4 regions of the Neobacillus sp. S1115 genome follow, and region 3 is predicted to be linked to each of the others. Evidence: riboswitches for the same ligand, from Rfam matches in the RefSeq annotation. Region 3 holds a riboswitch; each other region holds the start of a gene.

Region 1 (4,213 bases), 350 kb from region 3:
AAGACAACATCATTATTTTTTACAGCATAGCTGTCCCTTGTAAGATAATGTGCAGTCAGCCCTTGAAGGAGTATAGAGGCAGCCTCCTTAAATGAAACTGATTCTGGCAGAGGTATCAATTTTTCATATGGAACAGCTACTAGCTCTGCATTGGCAAATGGAACATCAGCAAATGCAATACGGTCTCCCGAGCTTATGCCTTGCACCGCTGCTCCTACTTTTTCTACCATTCCGGCACCTTCATAACCTAAAATATAGGGAGGCTCCCCGGCCAGATGATAATTTCCTTTCCTTCTATAAATATCTGCAAAGTTTAGGCCAATTGCATTCATTCTTACAAGAATTTCATCCGGACCGATGACAGGATCCTTTACTTCGCAATATTCCAGGACTTCCGGACCTCCAAATGTATTAAAAACAAGTGCTTTCATATATAAATACCTCATCTCTAGGGTTAATTTAGAAAGGCGGTCATACTAACGTGAGACAATATAATTAAAACTATATTGTTATCTCTATAATTACGAACCAGTTCATTTTTAAAATCACTTTCTTTTATTGTTAGCATAAATAGGTCGGTATATCTACTACTTAAAAAGAACTTGTCTCAGTATGGCCGTAAACAATGGCGGATGGGTGAAAACCTCTGAAGAGGATTCGGATTAGCACCAAGACATGGAGGCGGTTTTCTTGTTTCATCACAAGTAAACCGCCCCCTCCTTCGCGCTTTTTCAACTTTGAGCGGGGCTCTACCCCCGTTTTTCAAAAGATTAGTCAATTCGTCCTTCTTCTTTTAATATTTGTTCGAAGGCCCACACCACTTCTGTATCATAATGAGAGCCAGCCAGTCTCTTAAGTTCATCTATTGCAATTTGTTCTTTAGATGCTTTCCTATAAGCACGATCTTCTGTCATTGCATCGAATGTATCGCTCACTGCGATAATTCTTGCTTCCAAAAGAATCTCATCTCCGCTTAATCCATAAGGGTAGCCACTGCCATTTAGCCTTTCATGATGCTGTTCAATAATTGGAGCCAACTCCTGATAATAAGAGTTTTTTATCATTGTTGCTCCATCTATAGGGTGCTTTTTTATAATCTCAAATTCTTCATCCGTTAATCTTCCTGGTTTATTTAAAATCTCAATTGGCACATGAATTTTACCAATGTCATGAAGCACAGCAGCCACAGTTAAATTCTCCAATTGTTCTTTACTTAGTTTTAATTTTTTAGCTATTTTCACAGAATACTTTGCCACTCGATCACTATGCTTATGAGTATATCTATCTTTTAATTCTACTTGTTTCGTAATTTCCATAAGAGAGGATATGTCCTTACTTATATGAACAAAGGTTTGTTCCGTAAACACGCATAATAAGGTTACTTTCGAAAGGGCGGTAAAGTGGATTGGATTTTTAAGACCTCTTGCGGAAAAATAATCTTCAGGACCTAATGTTAACTTTTGATTATCAAGTTCACAAACAACTTGGCCTGATAATAGATAATAAAACTCCAGAGCATTAGCGTTCTCGCTGGGATAAATATAGAACATTCTTCCTTCTTCTATCCCTTGGTGGATAATTTCAACTCCATCCCCTCGAGTTAACAAACTAAATACTCCATTATTTTCGAAATCTACTTTTTCGACAAAAGTTCCTTTTTTGCCAATCATAAATCCTTCCATGGTATCCCGCCTTAATACGAATAAAAACGAGCTCAGGTTCGAACTCGTTTTTATTTTACTATATATTTTTCAGAAATGTGAAATAAATTTAGCAGCCGACTATTCTAATAGGATCAATCCATACCCACTTATCAGCAAAACGGACTAGCTTCCAGCTGCATTCAGCTTGAACACCCTTTTCAGCAGCCTTTTTTATTGTTTCTGCTGACATATTAAGCGTTTTATCATAAATATCAGTAATGGTTTTTTGAAGGTCGCTCGTAAACTTTTCTGTTTTTTCTTGATACTTTTCAGATCTTTTATTTAACTTATCATTTAGTTTACTAATCTTTTCTTCTATCTTTTTTGAATCCTTATTGTCTACTGTTACCAGCTGAAGGGTCGCTTCCATTATATCCTGATTGATTTCATTAATTTTACTATTAATTTTTGCTTGTTCATTTTCAATTTTTGCAGATATTTCCGTTAACTTTTTGTTTAGTTCCTCTTGTTTTTTCGTATCGTTTTGAGCTGCTGCTAAGTCAGACACAACTTTTTCTTTTTCATTTTTTAATTTGATTACTTGATCTCCCTCTTCAATTTTACGAACATCAAGAAGATAATCAGCTTGTAACTTATCAGCCTTTTTTACTGCTTTTTCAATTTCTTCATCGATATCTTTGTTTGTCTTTTCAATTAATTTGATTGCATTTTGAACATCATCACTTTCAGCTGCAAAAGCAGGCGATCCTACTCCTAAGAATATGGCAACTGAAAATAGTATCAAGAAAACTTTTTTCATTATATTACTCCTCTCAACCCTTTTCTTCCAATATAAACACCCAAAAAGACCTATGAAAAATTTGTCAACCTCCTAGCATAGTTGGTTTCAATTTTAGTCCCTATAGCTTTGCGTCTTATCCTTTTAGGTAGGTTGCTATGATTCTTATGGAATGTCTACCATTATTATACAGGGACTAACTACCTAAATCTATGTCTATTTTTGTAATATTTTGCATTTTTGTTAATTATATTTACCTTTATTGTAAAATCATGATTACTTAGGATGTTAAAAAAAAGCTGAATTCAAAGGTTGGAAGAATCTTTTCCCTTTGAAATTCAGCCTTTTAAATTAGTTATTTCTTTGTCTTAATCGCTGCACCATGAATAGTGCTCCTCCGAGCAGAATGAAAAGAATACCAGCAAACAGCCAGTTATACATATTGGTTGAAGTATTCGGTAAATCTGATTCTTTCTTTTTAACTGCTAGGTCATTAGGATGGAAGACGGCATAGGTGCTAAAGTGATTAGTCATGGCCTTAATCATACCATTTTCATATACTCCGCCTACTAATTCCCATGCCTTCTTACCTGTGTTCCAATAGTAAACCTTCAATTCTTCAGGATGATCAACGCCATCAGTTGGATAGGCAAGTTCTATTTCATGATCAAACTGGCTGATAATTTGATCTCCCCTTTTAATCGTGAAATCATAAACAGCACTCACCGCCAAATTAGATGAAGGAAGCTGCGCTGGATTTTTGTCTAGTTTCTCCAAACTAAACGTAAGGTCTTCCCCTTTAGCAAAGTTAGCAGCTGGGATTGAGAGTTGGACATCATTTTTCAAAATATTGATCACTGCATGTCTATTGATTAATGTTTCTAGTTGCTCACCTGTAAATTTAATGGTATTTATCTCATCGAGATTCTGCTTTAACTCTACAACGAGTGCTCCATTATCATCAACCAGGTTGACTTGATCATCTGATACAGTTCCTGTTATCCCATTTTTTGCAGTAACGGCAGGGACAACCTTCTGCAAACGAGTCACCGTAACAGTATAGACTGCTTTTTGACCATTTTGAGCCGTTACTTCAATTGCAATCGTGTTTTTCCCGGCGTTCAAGGCGATATCATCACTTGCTTGACCGCTCGTCACTTGTTTCCCATTAATTTTTACTGTTGCATTCGCATTTGCTGTAGCCGGAGTTAGATTAATCGTCTTCACACTTTCCCCGACCATCATAGAATATCGAGTCGTCTCCGGTTTAAATGCAGGATCTAGGTTGCCTTTGCTGCTTGTTAATTGGCTAAGGGTGGTATCACTTGAAAGAATATGGACTGTAACCGTTTGAACGGCAGTATACTTCCCATCGTTCACATAAATCGTCAGTGTGTGCACAGCTTTTGCTGCCGCATCTAAAAGAGAAGCCTTTGCTAACGTGATTTCGCCAGTCGCTTCATTCACTACAAAGATTCCTTTGTCATTTCCGGATGCAATCGAATACAAGGCAGCATCTCCATCAGCATCACTTGCCGTAATGGTACCTATACTTAATCCGTTTGCGGACTTTTCATCAATTGTAAAATCCGCATCCGCTGAAACTGGTGGATTATCATTCAGATTCGTTAAGTTGATCTTCACGTCTGAGGTTGCTTCATGTGTTCCATCACTGACCTGTACCTTTAATGTAAAACTTTGGACTTTTTCATAATCCAGCTGGCTGCTGTCTGCCACTGTTATTTTTCCAGTAGACGCATCCATTGCGAAC
Region 2 (4,213 bases), 2.3 Mb from region 3:
ACCCAGGTGAGCAATGATTTGTGAAAGGACATCGTCCACGATTCTGCCGCTAAACTAAATGGCAGGGTTTGATTCTTCACATCATATATGTTCCCTTTCCTTTTGCGGGAAATAAGCGGTTCCAGTTCCTCCGCCAAGACGGAATCTACAGCAGTGACGTGCTTCCAAAAGGCGAGCTTGCTTTTGCATTCTTTGATTCCGAGTGAATTAAAATAGTCGTCAATATTAGGTTTCTTTTGTTTCGTCTCAATTGACATACAATAATCTCCAGTTTACCTAAATTATTACTTAATATTAAGACCAGGTTATAATAACATTTAGTTTTATGATAATAGGTTTTTGTGATTTTTTCAAAAGATTTATTAATTCGGTTAAGAAATTTCCCACTTCTGGAAACGAAAAACATTATCATTTGCCATTATTTCTGTTATAATTTTGTATGTTTTTTAACTGAGGCTTCATTACAGGAGGATCTCCTATGAATCAATTGTTACAATTAAACACGATATTTATTAGTATAATAATAGAAGCAATTCCTTTTATTGTGATCGGCGCGTTTGTTGCGGCACTGATCGAAGTGTTTGTTTCGGAGAATATGATTGTCCGCATCATGCCGAAAAATAAGATTCTTTCGGTGATAACTGCTAGTTTCGTAGGCGCAATTTTTCCAGGCTGTGAATGCGGAATTGTTCCCATTACGAAAAGATTAGTCGAAAAAGGTGTGGCCCTTCCCGCCGCGATTTCGTTTATGCTCACCGGACCAATTATCAATCCGATCGTTCTTTTTTCAACGTACATCGCCTTTGGCAATAGCTGGACGATGGTTTGGTATCGTGCCGGGTTTGCCATCGTGGTTTCGATTTTAGTTGGGATTGTTCTTTCTTTCGTGGTTAAGACGAACCAGTTAAGGCTGAATGCGGATGAACATGTTCATGTCCATGACCATTCGAAACAAAATACGAAGCAAAAGTTGGTCAGCGTGATCACTCATACCATCGATGAATTTTTCCACGTCGGGAAGTACTTGGTGATGGGTTCGTTAATCGCTTCAGCGATGCAAACATTTATTCCGACTTCTACGTTAGCGGCACTTGGACATTCCAAAGTAGCGGGTGTTCTTGTCATGATGGCGCTGGCGTTCATTTTATCAATTTGTTCTGAAGCGGATGCGTTTGTTGCTTCGTCTTTCAGAAACACATTTTCACAAAGTTCAATTGTGACATTCTTGGTGTTTGGTGCAATGGTTGATATCAAGAACCTGCTGATGATGTTCGGAACGTTCAAGCCAAAATTCGTCATCCTGCTTGTTTCGTTAATTTCAGCATTCGTATTTATCGGTTCACTATTACTGTAAAGGAGGAGGGAAGAAAATGTTTCGCGTCGTGATTTTATTATTGTTTACCAACTTGTTTTTCTATTTGCATTTATCAGGAAACATTTCGAAGTATATTAATATGAAGTATTCCTTTCTTTCCTACAGTATGATTTATGCCCTATTCTTCCTGACTATTGTAGAAGGAATCAGATGGTACATTAAAGAGAAAAAATCAGAGATAGAATTGGAATGTCATGAATGCCATCACGATCATTCACATGACCATAAAAAGCCTTCTTTTAGAAAAAAGTTAAAAAGAACGGTTTCGTATACGATGATTGTTCTTCCCGCTTTGACAGGTGTGTTTTTGCCGGTAGCGACCCTAGATTCACAATTAGTTAATGCCAAAGGATTTAGTTTTCCTACGTTAGAGGACGGGGCCGACCGTTATGGCATGCATCAAATATTAAATCCCGACATGAGTAAATTTATGGGCCAGGATGCATTTACGGATTTAGTCAAAAAGGAATTCAAATCGTATAAAGGAAATGACCATATTACCTTAACAGATGAGGACTATTTAAAAGGTCTGGAAGTCATCTACAATTTTTCCGGGGAATTTGTTGGGAAAACCATGACGATGAAGGGTTTTTCATATAACGGTCCGGGGTTAAATGGCAACCAAATCTTTTTATTCCGATTTGGGATTATTCACTGTATTGCTGACTCTGGTGTGTTCGGAATGATGATTCAATTTCCTGAAAATGTCCACATCCCAAATGATCAGTGGTACGAAGTAACGGGAACGATGGACACGATGTATTATCAACCTTTTAAAATGAAAATCCCTATTTTAAAAGTGACGGATTATAAAATCATTGAGCAGCCAAAAGATGCTTATGTTTATAGGAATAGTTTTTAATATAAAAAAGAAAGCTCCAAGCACTTTAAAAAGTCCTTGGAGCTTTCTTTTTCGAGTGGCTTCTGTGCTCTAGTCAGAAAAGACGGAGTGGAAAAACGCCTTTCTTCTATCGTAGCGTTCTAAGGCAACCAAAAATAACCTTCTTTTCAACAATTCATTTTCTAACAATTTATAATTTTTGTCGGCCATTTTTAGTAAAGCGGTAATGTACCCCTCTATAATATTTTCATCACTAAGTTCCACCACATCCATTTCAAGTTCGTTGTCATAAGCAAGTGTAGTCAAATGAAATCCCCCTAAAATATCTACTATTTTAGGCAGCTCAGCCATCCTAGTTTCATCGAACCCTTAGACCTGTAGCTTTGCGTCCCAATCTTTCGAGTGGTTTGCCTTTATCTAAATAAACTAATTATTTTAATTATATTACATTATTTTCAAATATTACATACCAAAAATCAGAAAGATGCATGGGGACGGTTCTTATGCCTCATATTTGCTAGAAATTGAGGCGTGAGAACCGTCCCTATGCTTCATTTTAAAATTTGCTTTTGATCACTTTTTCTTTCTTTTTGCTTTCATCTATCGGCGCAGGCGCAGTACTTTGGTCATTGGCAGTCAAATCGATGCCATAATCTTTAGCAAACACCATATGAGTTTCCACAAGAACGTCCTTCGTGTTTTCATCTAAATTGAAAACTCTGGCACCGCGCAATCTATTTCGGTCAGCCCCTGGTAGGCCGTATGCGCCAAAACCTGTGCTGCCGGAATAGCCAAGTAAGATTCCATAATAATTACCCATATAAGTATTGACATGGTCGTGTCCACAGAAGACCCCTTTGACATCCCCTCTTTCCAGCATGGCTGAAAACATTCCGCTGTTGATTGGCCCCGGGCATTCCTCTTCATTTCTTTCGCCCACAATATTGTGTTTAATTAAGGCCTTCGCGTGATGGGCGTCCGTTCTTCCGTCAACACTTCCAAACCACATAAATCTGTGCTCCCAAAGCGGTATATGAATAAATACTAGCGATGGAACTTTATGCCCCCATTGCTGTTCCAGTTTTTTTGACATCTCATAATACCAGCTGACTTGGTTCATACGGAGCCAATCCCATGTCGGGTATCCTTGAAAATCTTGACCCGCAATCGTTTGAGGAGCATATCTTCCACTGTCAAGCAGCCAGAGGTTGAACGCCGCATCCGTCCCTTTTGAATTTTTGATAAGAAGATTCATGTTACCAGTACCTGTAATGTCTTTTACCCCAGGTGTGTTCATATTGTATCGGTAAGACATATAAATACCCAGCATATCTTCCTCATTTAGGCCGCTTTTTGGAGTGGAATCCTCATCATGATTTCCGTATGTAATGGCCCACTTAATCCCTCTTTGCTCCATCGGCTGGGCCACATTGTTGATGGCTTGTTCCATTTCGCTAGGAGTGTCACAGCCCCCAGTGATGTTGTCTCCGTTAAGGACTACAAAATCCGGTTTCTCTGTATCAAGGACTTTTTCCATCAGCTGTATGGTACGGCGGTCAATATTTTCATCATCCTGTGTATCATTAAACTGAACAATCTTGAATTTGCCGTCTGGATTAAATTGAAGCTTCATATCATCATTTAATTCGGCATAGGCTGTCCCAGTAAACAAATCTTTTGGAAGGCCAGCTGCTCCTAATGTTAATGCAAGTGTACCTATACCTCCGATTTTGATAAATTTCCTTCTGTCCATCTCTTTTTGTGAATCCAGATTACTCATAACAAAACCTCCTCTAGTTTTTTAAGTTCACAGTTTAAAAAATATATCTATTACTAACATAGCAAGGAGATTTTAATTCTCTGTATAGGTTATGTAAATTGTTGATTATAAATTGGTAAAGAATTCTAGACAAAGATAATTCACCTAATGATTATGAAAAAATCCATTAAAAAGAATCGAAAAAAATCACACCAAAATTCAGGTGCTAATAGAAAAC
Region 3 (4,213 bases):
GGGAAACCAAAGTTTCATCAAGGAAGCACCCGTTTTTCTCATCTTTTGTGCAGATATCTTCCGATTAAAATATGTTACTGAAAGACAGGGCTATACGTTTTCTGCCAAGACGCTAGAAATGTTTTTGCTTTCATCCGTAGACGCTGCTTTAGCGCTGCAAAATGCTTTAGTAGCGGCTGAATCTTTGGGACTCGGTAGTGTCCCGGTAGGGTCTATTCGGAACAATCCAAAGGAAGTTATGGCGGAACTAGGTTTACCGGAGGGTGTTTATGCAGTCGCAGGTTTAGCGATCGGTTTCGAGAAAGAGGGGATGAGAAGGGGTGTAAAACCACGGCTTCCTGAACAAGTCACGGTTCATGCTGAAACTTATTCAATAGAAGAAATTGATACTTATTTGAATGAATATGATCAAATTATGATTTCAAGGAGAACGTATGATGGAAGAAGGGTCTCTTTGGCGGGAGAACCTGAAAAGCACGGGATGGATTACGGATGGTGCGAACACACGGCACGAAGATGCACAAGACCGGAAACCATCGCGGCCTCAGCAAGCTTACGAGAAAACCTAAAACAAATTCTTGAACAAAACGGCTTTTCCTTTAAATAAACATGAAGCACGGGGACGGTTCTGATGCCTCACTATTATGAGGCACAAGAACCGTCCCCATGCATCAAAAACCCCTGTGAGCTTAGGCCCCGGGGGTTTCGTTTATGTGGAAGTTTTCGTTTTCAGCTGCTTTCTGCATTGGCGGGGCGGCTTTTTGTTTTTTGCTCATGAAGAAGAAGACGCCGAGCAGGACGAGGAGGCCGCCGGCGATTTGCCAGCCTGATAGTCGCTCTCCGAGTAAGATGACAGCCAAAATGGTGCTGCCGACTGGTTCGCCGAGAATACTCATCGAAATGGTTGTCGCGTTCACATAGTTTAATAGCCAGTTATTAATTACATGGCTAAGGCTCGGAACGATGGCTAGCAGTAGGAAAATCCCCCATTCCTTCGGTGGATAATCGAGAAACGGCACTCCGGCCCACAGATTATAAACAACAAGCACAATCCCCGCACAGAGGAACACGCTAAAGCTGTATATCCAGTGGGATACATTTTTCACGACGGTTTGCCCGATAAATAAATAACCGACCACCGCGATAACGCTGAAAAAGGAGAGAAGATCGCCACGGATGGCATCAGCGCTTAAACCGAAGTCTCCCCAGCCAATCATCATTGCTCCGATGATTGCAATCCCCATTGTGGCCAGTGCGGAAGCAGTCGTTCTTTCTTTAAAAAGAAAAAATCCGCCTACCAGCGAAATAATCGGCTGCAGTGCGAGAATGATGGTCGAGCTTGCAACCGTGGTTAACTTTAACGAGCCGAACCAAAGAACAAAATGCAGGGCCAGAAAAACTCCGGAGAAAAAGAGCATGGCGCCATTCTTTGGACTCACTTTTTTAAACTCCTTGCGTTTCACCCAGACCATCGGTGCCAATAACAAACTGGCAAACAACATTCGGTACATACTTAAAATTGAAGCTGGCGCGTCGGACCATTTCACAAAGATAGCCGAAAACGATATGGCAATAATGGATATAGTGAGCGCCAGGCTTATGGATTTTGAACTTATAGATTGTTTCATTGCTGCTTCCTTCCTTGATGGTGTTTTGAATGAACTCTCACAAATCTATTACTATTATCGCAGATATTGTTCGAAATTCGTAGACCTTTATTTTCCATGTCCAAAACCAATCAAGGGGGGAATTAATTCTCAACAATAACTATTTAATCTCATTTTATGGTAAGTAATCTTTTGTTCGAGCTTGCACTGCAACTCATAGTCAAGACAGTCTGCAAGCAACAGCTCATGGTAATTCACCCTAAACAAGTGCCACTCTTTTTTGAATTTAGCTAATAATGTATTCATTCCATTTTCAACCCCTTTTCTATTGTCATAAATCGCAGGAGTCCGTATTCGGGAGCTGGCTAGCATGGTGATCGGAATGACCAATGACCTTAGCCCCTGTAGCTTTGCGTCGCCATTTTTCAATGGGTTTGCCTTTTCGTACGATTTATGGATTTACTACTATTTTGACGATGAACAACTTGTCTCAGCAAGTGTTTTCCCGTTTTTTATATTGGGAAAAAATTATTCTTGGACTTTTAGAATCATGATATCTACCCGCCGGTTGGCCTGCCGGTGCTCTCCTGTGTCATTCGGATACAACGGCTTTTGCTCGCCAAAGCCGGCAAATTGTAATTTATCAGAAGAGATGCCATTTTGCTCGAAAAAGTAAAGAACGGACAAAGCACGGGCAGACGACAATTCCCAGTTCGACCTGAATCTGCCCCCAGTAATCGGGACATTATCCGTGTGGCCCTCAATGCTGATAGGGTTTTGCACTCCTTTAATCAAATCCAGCAAGTCACCCAAAATTGCAGGGGAATTTCCCTTCAATTCGGCGCTGCCGGACTCAAACAAAATGACATCCTTAAGGGAAAGTTTGATTCCCTTAGGCTCGTCTTGAACGGTGATGACCTTCTCCAAGCCGCGTGCCTCGATATAGCTTTGAATATTCTCCATCAGGCTATGCAATTTTTCATTCTCTTCCTGTTTCTCTTCTTCGCCGGCAGTTTTTTCGAGCGGCTTCACCGCAGGCGAACTGGCATTTTCTTTTAAAATCAAACTGCTTCCTTTGCCGCTCAAAGCTGAATTCATCGAAACCATGATTTGCTGCAACTTTTCGGAATTGATACTGCTCGAAGCAAATAGGACGATAAACAAAGCAAGCAGCAGGGTCAAAAGGTCCGCGTAAGGAATTAACCAGCTTTCGTCCATATGCTCTTCATTATCTTGCAGTCTCCGCCTCCTCACCGTTCTATTCCTCCTTTCTTACAAGATATCCTAGTCAAAACGCAGCCTCTATTTTTCCAGGGTTGAACTCACAGTCTTACAGACTCTCAACCTCTTTCACAACCATTTCCTCCTGTTTCAAACGTGCCTTTGTTGGCAAATAAACAGCAAGCTTTCGTTCAATCAATTTAGGTGTTATCCCTTCCTGGATGGCAAGGAGTCCCTCCATCATCATCAATTTCAGGTCCTGCTCTTTTTTCGCTATGCGCTTCAGTTTATTGGAGATCGGATGCCACAGGACATATCCAGAAAAAATCCCTAGAAGCGTTGCGATAAAGGCGGCGGCAATCGAGTGTCCGAGTTTGTCCATGTCCTGAAGATTTCCGAGCGCCGCAATTAAACCAACCACAGCACCCAAAACGCCTAGTGTCGGCGCGTACGTCCCCGCCTGGCTGAAGACGAGGCTGCCGGCCTTGTGCCGTTCTGCCGCTGCTTCCAGTTCACTGAACAAGATTTCCTCCATTTGGTCCCGGTCACTGCCGTCAATAATCATTTCAAGGCCATTTTTTAAAAAAGGATCCTCGACGGACTCGGCGATTTCCTCCAATGCGAGTACGCCTTCGCGTCTAGCCACCATCGACCACTCCACCATCATCTCGATGACTTCGTCTTGGCTCGGCAGCTTTGGCTCAACAAAAGCAATTTTCAACAGCATCGGAATTTTTTTTATTTCACTTATGGGAAATGCGACAAACAAGGCAGAGATCGTTCCACCAAAAATAATTATAAAGGCGGCGGGGTTCGCCAACGCTTCAAACGACGCGCCTTTTAATACCATCCCTACACCGATAGAAACGATAGCCAGAATCAAACCGATAAATGTCGTCATAAATTTCTCCTTTTCTAATGATTGCTAAAATTAATAATTTATTGTAATTTAGTTTTACAAATATCGACAATCACAAACTTAAGCGTTTGGAAGGTGTTTTCCCTTGAAAGTTAGTAACGGATTTGGTGTCACAAACGAAAAAATGTTTTTTCCAAAAGAAACGAAGCAAGCTGAATCATCCTCATTCCAACAGATTTTGACAGATTCAAAGACCAATTTGGTAAAAGAGCAGCTAAGCTCCCTTTTAGATGGGATTCAAAAGCAAGGGGAGCGATTGGTTCAGTCACGAACGGCTGCTGATCTTCAAAAATATAAGAAATTAATTCAATCCTTTTTGCAGGAAGTTGTAAAAAATGGCCTCTCTTTAGAAATAACGGATTCTTTCACGTCAATGAATAGGGGGAGGAGACTAAAAATTATTAAAGAGATTGATAGAAATTTGTTGGAGCTGTCGAAGGAAATTTTAGAAAAAGAGGATGCAAAT
Region 4 (4,213 bases), 2.0 Mb from region 3:
CAGCAGATTGATACAGCAGCAAGAATTCGCCGCTATTTGAGTGACAGCTTATTAACAACGATGCAGGGAGAACTGAGGGTTCAGGATGCTTATTCTCTTCGCTGCATCCCGCAGGTTCAAGGAGCTTCCTGGCAAGCGCTTGATTATGTAAAAGAAAAGCTGGAAATCGAAATGAACGCGGCGACTGACAATCCACTAATTTTTGATGATGGAGAAAAGGTCATTTCCGGTGGAAACTTCCACGGGCAGCCAATTGCTTTTGCAATGGACTTTATGAAAATCGCAGTAGCAGAGCTTGCTAATATTTCGGAACGTCGTGTGGAACGGTTAGTTAATCCGCAATTAAGCGATCTGCCGCCGTTTTTAAGCCCGCAGCCAGGCCTGCAATCAGGGGCAATGATTATGCAGTATGCAGCGGCTGCACTTGTTTCAGAAAATAAAACTTTGGCACATCCAGCTAGTGTGGATTCCATTCCATCATCGGCAAACCAAGAGGATCATGTCAGCATGGGGACGATAGCATCAAGGCATGCACATCAAATCATCCAAAACACTCGCAGGGTCCTTGCGATTGAGATGATTTGCGCCATGCAGGCCGTCGAATATCGCGGTGTAGAGAAAATGGCGACCCATACGAAGAACTTCTATGAAAAAGGCCGGGAGCAGGTGGCATCCATTAAGCAGGACCGCATCTTCTCGAAGGATATCGAAAGACTGGCAGAATGGCTGAAAACTGTGGAATTTTCTCAGTTTATGAAGAAATTAAGCTTCGAAAAATAAAACAGAGTAAAAAGGCGTGAAAACTCTTCACGCCTTTTACTCTGTCTGCTCAGGAAGCAGGCGGGCGGTATCCTGCCGCGTGTCCTCTTCCTCAATTCTATTTTTAAAGGCCTCCTGGGTGACAATAAATTCTTCATCACCAATTGCCTGCTCAGCATGACTCGCGGTCATGGTGTTCTTTGGGAATTCACCCGGATGGTTTTTGTTTTTATGATTAAAATGTTCTCCACGTGCCAAGTCTAACACTCCTTTCGTTATCGCTTGTAGCATGCCCCAATAAAGCTGAAATCATTACCGATTTATTTTTCAACCAAAATGGACCTTTGTTATAATAAATCTAGTGAGTATGCTAAAAAAGGAGGGCAATAACATGGATATGTTTCATATTGTCTCAGAAGATCGGATTAAAAAAGCATACAAAGATGGGGAATTTGAAAATCTTCCTGGATATGGAAAACCGCTGAAGCTTGAAGATTTATCAGGTATTCCAGAAGAACTGCGCATGGCTTACAAAATCATGAAAAATGCAGGCTTTTCAGAAGAAGAAAACCATTTACGCAAAGAGATGATGACCATCGAGGATCTCATCAAAAAATGTGACGACAGCGGTAAGAAGGAAGATTTGCAAAAAAAGTTAAATGAAAAGCTTCTTCGCTTTAATCAATTGATGTCAAAACGAGGGGCGAAAACAAATTCGTCCATTTTTAAAAATTACGAACAAAAGGTAGAAAAACGGTTTAAATAAATTCTGATTAGCCAAAAAAAGCTGGCGAGGAGAGAATTTTTACAATTCCTCTTCACCAGCTTTTTCTTCTAATTTGGCAGGCTTGCACATGCGGTCTAAGAAATAACCCGCAAATACCATAAAAGCAATGGGGATTGAAAAGTTTAACACATGAATAATGGTCAAAGCCTATCACCTCTATTTGAATATTAACAATATTCTGTATATTATTATGTTGTTAATATTATATGCTAATCGTCACAAATTAGACAAATGTTTTCGTCATAAAATCAGAGCCAAAAATAAAGAAGGAAAAATTTTCTTCCCACAAATTAGGAGAATATTCGACTTCAAATGCTCTATTATTTTTATATTCCGCTTTAAAGGGATGGAAATTGAAGGAAAAGTTGCGGAAACTTGACTAAATTTGTCTAACAAGGAGGTTCAGAATATGAAAAACGCTGACAAAAACTAACACTATGTTAAAAAAGGACTAGATATAATGAACTTACTAAATAATAATGTGAATTTAGGCCTAGAATTTAAGGACTAATAATAAATAGGAAATTTCAGAAAAGGCAAACCTGGTGAAAGTCAGGGACGCAAAGCCGAGGATCTACGGTGGAAATAGAGAGAAGCTATGATGGCCGGGCTGCCTGAAATACGGGTAAGTATTTTAGGGGGTTGTTAAAATGAAGATGGGGATAGAGCAGATGGAGAAGATTGACAGAGATTGGTTGACACTAATTATGGAAGCTAAGAAAATTGGATTGTCGGTAGAGGAAATAAGAAATTTCCTTAGCGGTAACAACAAATCTGAACAGTTTCATACATATCAAAAGCAAAAAGCATCCTACAAGAATTAAGCATTCTGTAGGGTGCTTTATTTTTGCTCATATTAGCTGTTGCTTTGATTGTTCCGCCATTTATTGAATTCCAAGAACTCGCGGAATTGATCTTTTGAAACACCGGAGGTCATGGCTTCCTTTACTAAATTCATCCAATCATTGTCCAATGCCGTCTTGTCAATCTGCTCATGTATTAAATGCTCAACCGGAATGTTTAATACACCGGCAATCTTTTCAAGAAACTGTATGGACGGATTTTTTTGAAGGTTTCTCTCAAGCGAGCTTAAATAGGATTTTGCAACACCTGCCTGCTCTGCTAGTTCAGAAAGTGACATCTTCTTCTCTTGGCGGAATTTCTTTACGCGGTCACCTATCATGGATTCTCACACACCTAAAAATAATTTATAACATCATTCTATCAAAAAGAATTTGAGAGTACCATATTAAGAACAAAGGAATATGGCAAATTATCGAAATTTGCATAATTAATTTTTACATTGAGAAAGTAGTTTTGAAAAATAAGTCCGTTAGCGTTAATATTAAAGTGTTGCCAAAAATGTCATATAGTAATCGTTTTTTATATACCAGCATTCGCACAAATAGGTCTCCAGACAAAAGAATTTATTCAAAAAGGCAGGGGAACATTACATGATTGTCTTAAAGTCACAACGAGAAATCGAAGCAATGAAAAAGGCAGGGGAAATCCTCGCTGCCTGTCACAAAGAAATTGCAAAAATGATGATGCCAGGGATTACCACTTGGGAAATTGACCAGTTTGTAGAGGGATTTTTAAAAAAGCATAATGCCACTCCGGAACAAAAAGGTTATAAGGGCTACGAATACGCAACATGCGCAAGTATTAACGATGAAATCTGCCATGGCTTCCCGCGCAAAGAACCATTGCAGGAAGGGGACATCGTCACGATTGATATGGTTGTTAATTACAACGGAGCCTTGGCTGATTCAGCATGGTCTTACGCAGTTGGCGAGGTTTCCGAAGAGACTAAGCATTTGTTAAAAGTCACAAAGGAAGCCTTGTACAAGGGAATTGAACAAGCGGTTCCAGGCAACCGGATTGGCGATATTGGTCATGCCATTCAGACTTATGTGGAAAGTGAAGGACTCTCGGTTGTCCGCGACTTTATCGGACATGGGATTGGAGCAGTGATTCATGAAAAGCCGGATGTACCGCATTACGGTTTGCCAGGTAAAGGCCCAAGAATTAAAGAGGGAATGGTATTTACGATTGAGCCAATGGTGAATATCGGATTATTATTCACCAAAATGGATTCAAACGGATGGACAGCAAGGACCGTCGATAGCACCTATTCCGCCCAATATGAGCACACAATCGCCATCACCAAAGATGGCCCGATCATTTTAACTGATCAAGATTAAAAAATAAAAAACAGATCTCATTCGAGGTCTGTTTTTATTTTTTACGCAAGTTTCCCAATTCTTCAACTAGAGCCTGCATTTCATTAGGGCTGAAGGAATTCTTTTTCATTACCATTTCATAAATCTCTTTCAACTCTTCATACATTTCCTCATCAAAATGGGAAGGTTTAATTGCGCCTAGATTCAAAACCTTTAACTTCTCTTTAATTTGCTCAATCATATATTCAACATTTTCTACCGACTTCAACGATAAATCCATTTTCGCGGTCACCCTTTCGGAATTCATATGTCCATCTTTTCATGTTCACTGAATGATGTCAACATAGAAAAATTAGGGTCAGACTTGCATACCCTCTCTAGATAAAGCAAAATAAATGATAGGAAAAATCATTGGAATAATTTTCATTCATTTTTATGATTAAGCAAGGAGAGGTTAAGATGACAAAGAATAAATTTTGGCAGG

What was found. Region 3 has a riboswitch for cyclic di-GMP ahead of ACZ5B7_RS27195 (DMT family transporter). Riboswitches for the same ligand answer to the same signal wherever they lie in the genome.
Region 1: another riboswitch for cyclic di-GMP. It lies ahead of ACZ5B7_RS28700 (kinetochore Spc7 family protein); the one in region 3 lies ahead of ACZ5B7_RS27195 (DMT family transporter).
Region 2: another riboswitch for cyclic di-GMP. It lies ahead of ACZ5B7_RS15665 (hypothetical protein); the one in region 3 lies ahead of ACZ5B7_RS27195 (DMT family transporter).
Region 4: another riboswitch for cyclic di-GMP. It lies ahead of ACZ5B7_RS06115 (anti-repressor SinI family protein); the one in region 3 lies ahead of ACZ5B7_RS27195 (DMT family transporter).

The regions. Positions count from the first base shown of each region.
Region 1 covers NZ_AP038275.1:5,888,820-5,893,032, forward strand. The annotation lists gene ACZ5B7_RS28690 (quinone oxidoreductase family protein) at 1-446, opposite strand, end outside; gene ACZ5B7_RS28695 (HD-GYP domain-containing protein) at 771-1,682, opposite strand; gene ACZ5B7_RS28700 (kinetochore Spc7 family protein) at 1,771-2,463, opposite strand; cyclic di-GMP riboswitch class I at 2,524-2,610, opposite strand; gene ACZ5B7_RS28705 (cadherin domain-containing protein) at 2,794-4,213, opposite strand, start outside.
Region 2 covers NZ_AP038275.1:3,221,042-3,225,254, forward strand. The annotation lists gene ACZ5B7_RS15650 (methyltransferase domain-containing protein) at 1-257, opposite strand, end outside; gene ACZ5B7_RS15655 (permease) at 461-1,354, shown strand; gene ACZ5B7_RS15660 (TIGR03943 family putative permease subunit) at 1,371-2,237, shown strand; gene ACZ5B7_RS15665 (hypothetical protein) at 2,307-2,522, opposite strand; cyclic di-GMP riboswitch class I at 2,551-2,638, opposite strand; gene ACZ5B7_RS15670 (metallophosphoesterase family protein) at 2,773-3,996, opposite strand.
Region 3 covers NZ_AP038275.1:5,535,880-5,540,092, reverse strand. The annotation lists gene ACZ5B7_RS27200 (NADPH-dependent oxidoreductase) at 1-607, shown strand, start outside; gene ACZ5B7_RS27195 (DMT family transporter) at 690-1,628, opposite strand; cyclic di-GMP riboswitch class I at 1,961-2,056, opposite strand; gene ACZ5B7_RS27190 (OmpA family protein) at 2,136-2,861, opposite strand; gene motA (flagellar motor stator protein MotA) at 2,938-3,729, opposite strand; gene ACZ5B7_RS27180 (YaaR family protein) at 3,833-4,213, shown strand, end outside.
Region 4 covers NZ_AP038275.1:1,255,978-1,260,190, forward strand. The annotation lists gene hutH (histidine ammonia-lyase) at 1-780, shown strand, start outside; gene ACZ5B7_RS06100 (hypothetical protein) at 817-1,017, opposite strand; gene ACZ5B7_RS06105 (DnaJ family domain-containing protein) at 1,151-1,525, shown strand; gene ACZ5B7_RS06110 (hypothetical protein) at 1,565-1,690, opposite strand; cyclic di-GMP riboswitch class I at 2,072-2,164, shown strand; gene ACZ5B7_RS06115 (anti-repressor SinI family protein) at 2,197-2,370, shown strand; gene ACZ5B7_RS06120 (helix-turn-helix domain-containing protein) at 2,403-2,729, opposite strand; gene map (type I methionyl aminopeptidase) at 3,001-3,750, shown strand; gene ACZ5B7_RS06130 (DUF1128 domain-containing protein) at 3,785-4,009, opposite strand; gene ACZ5B7_RS06135 (YtxH domain-containing protein) at 4,189-4,213, shown strand, end outside.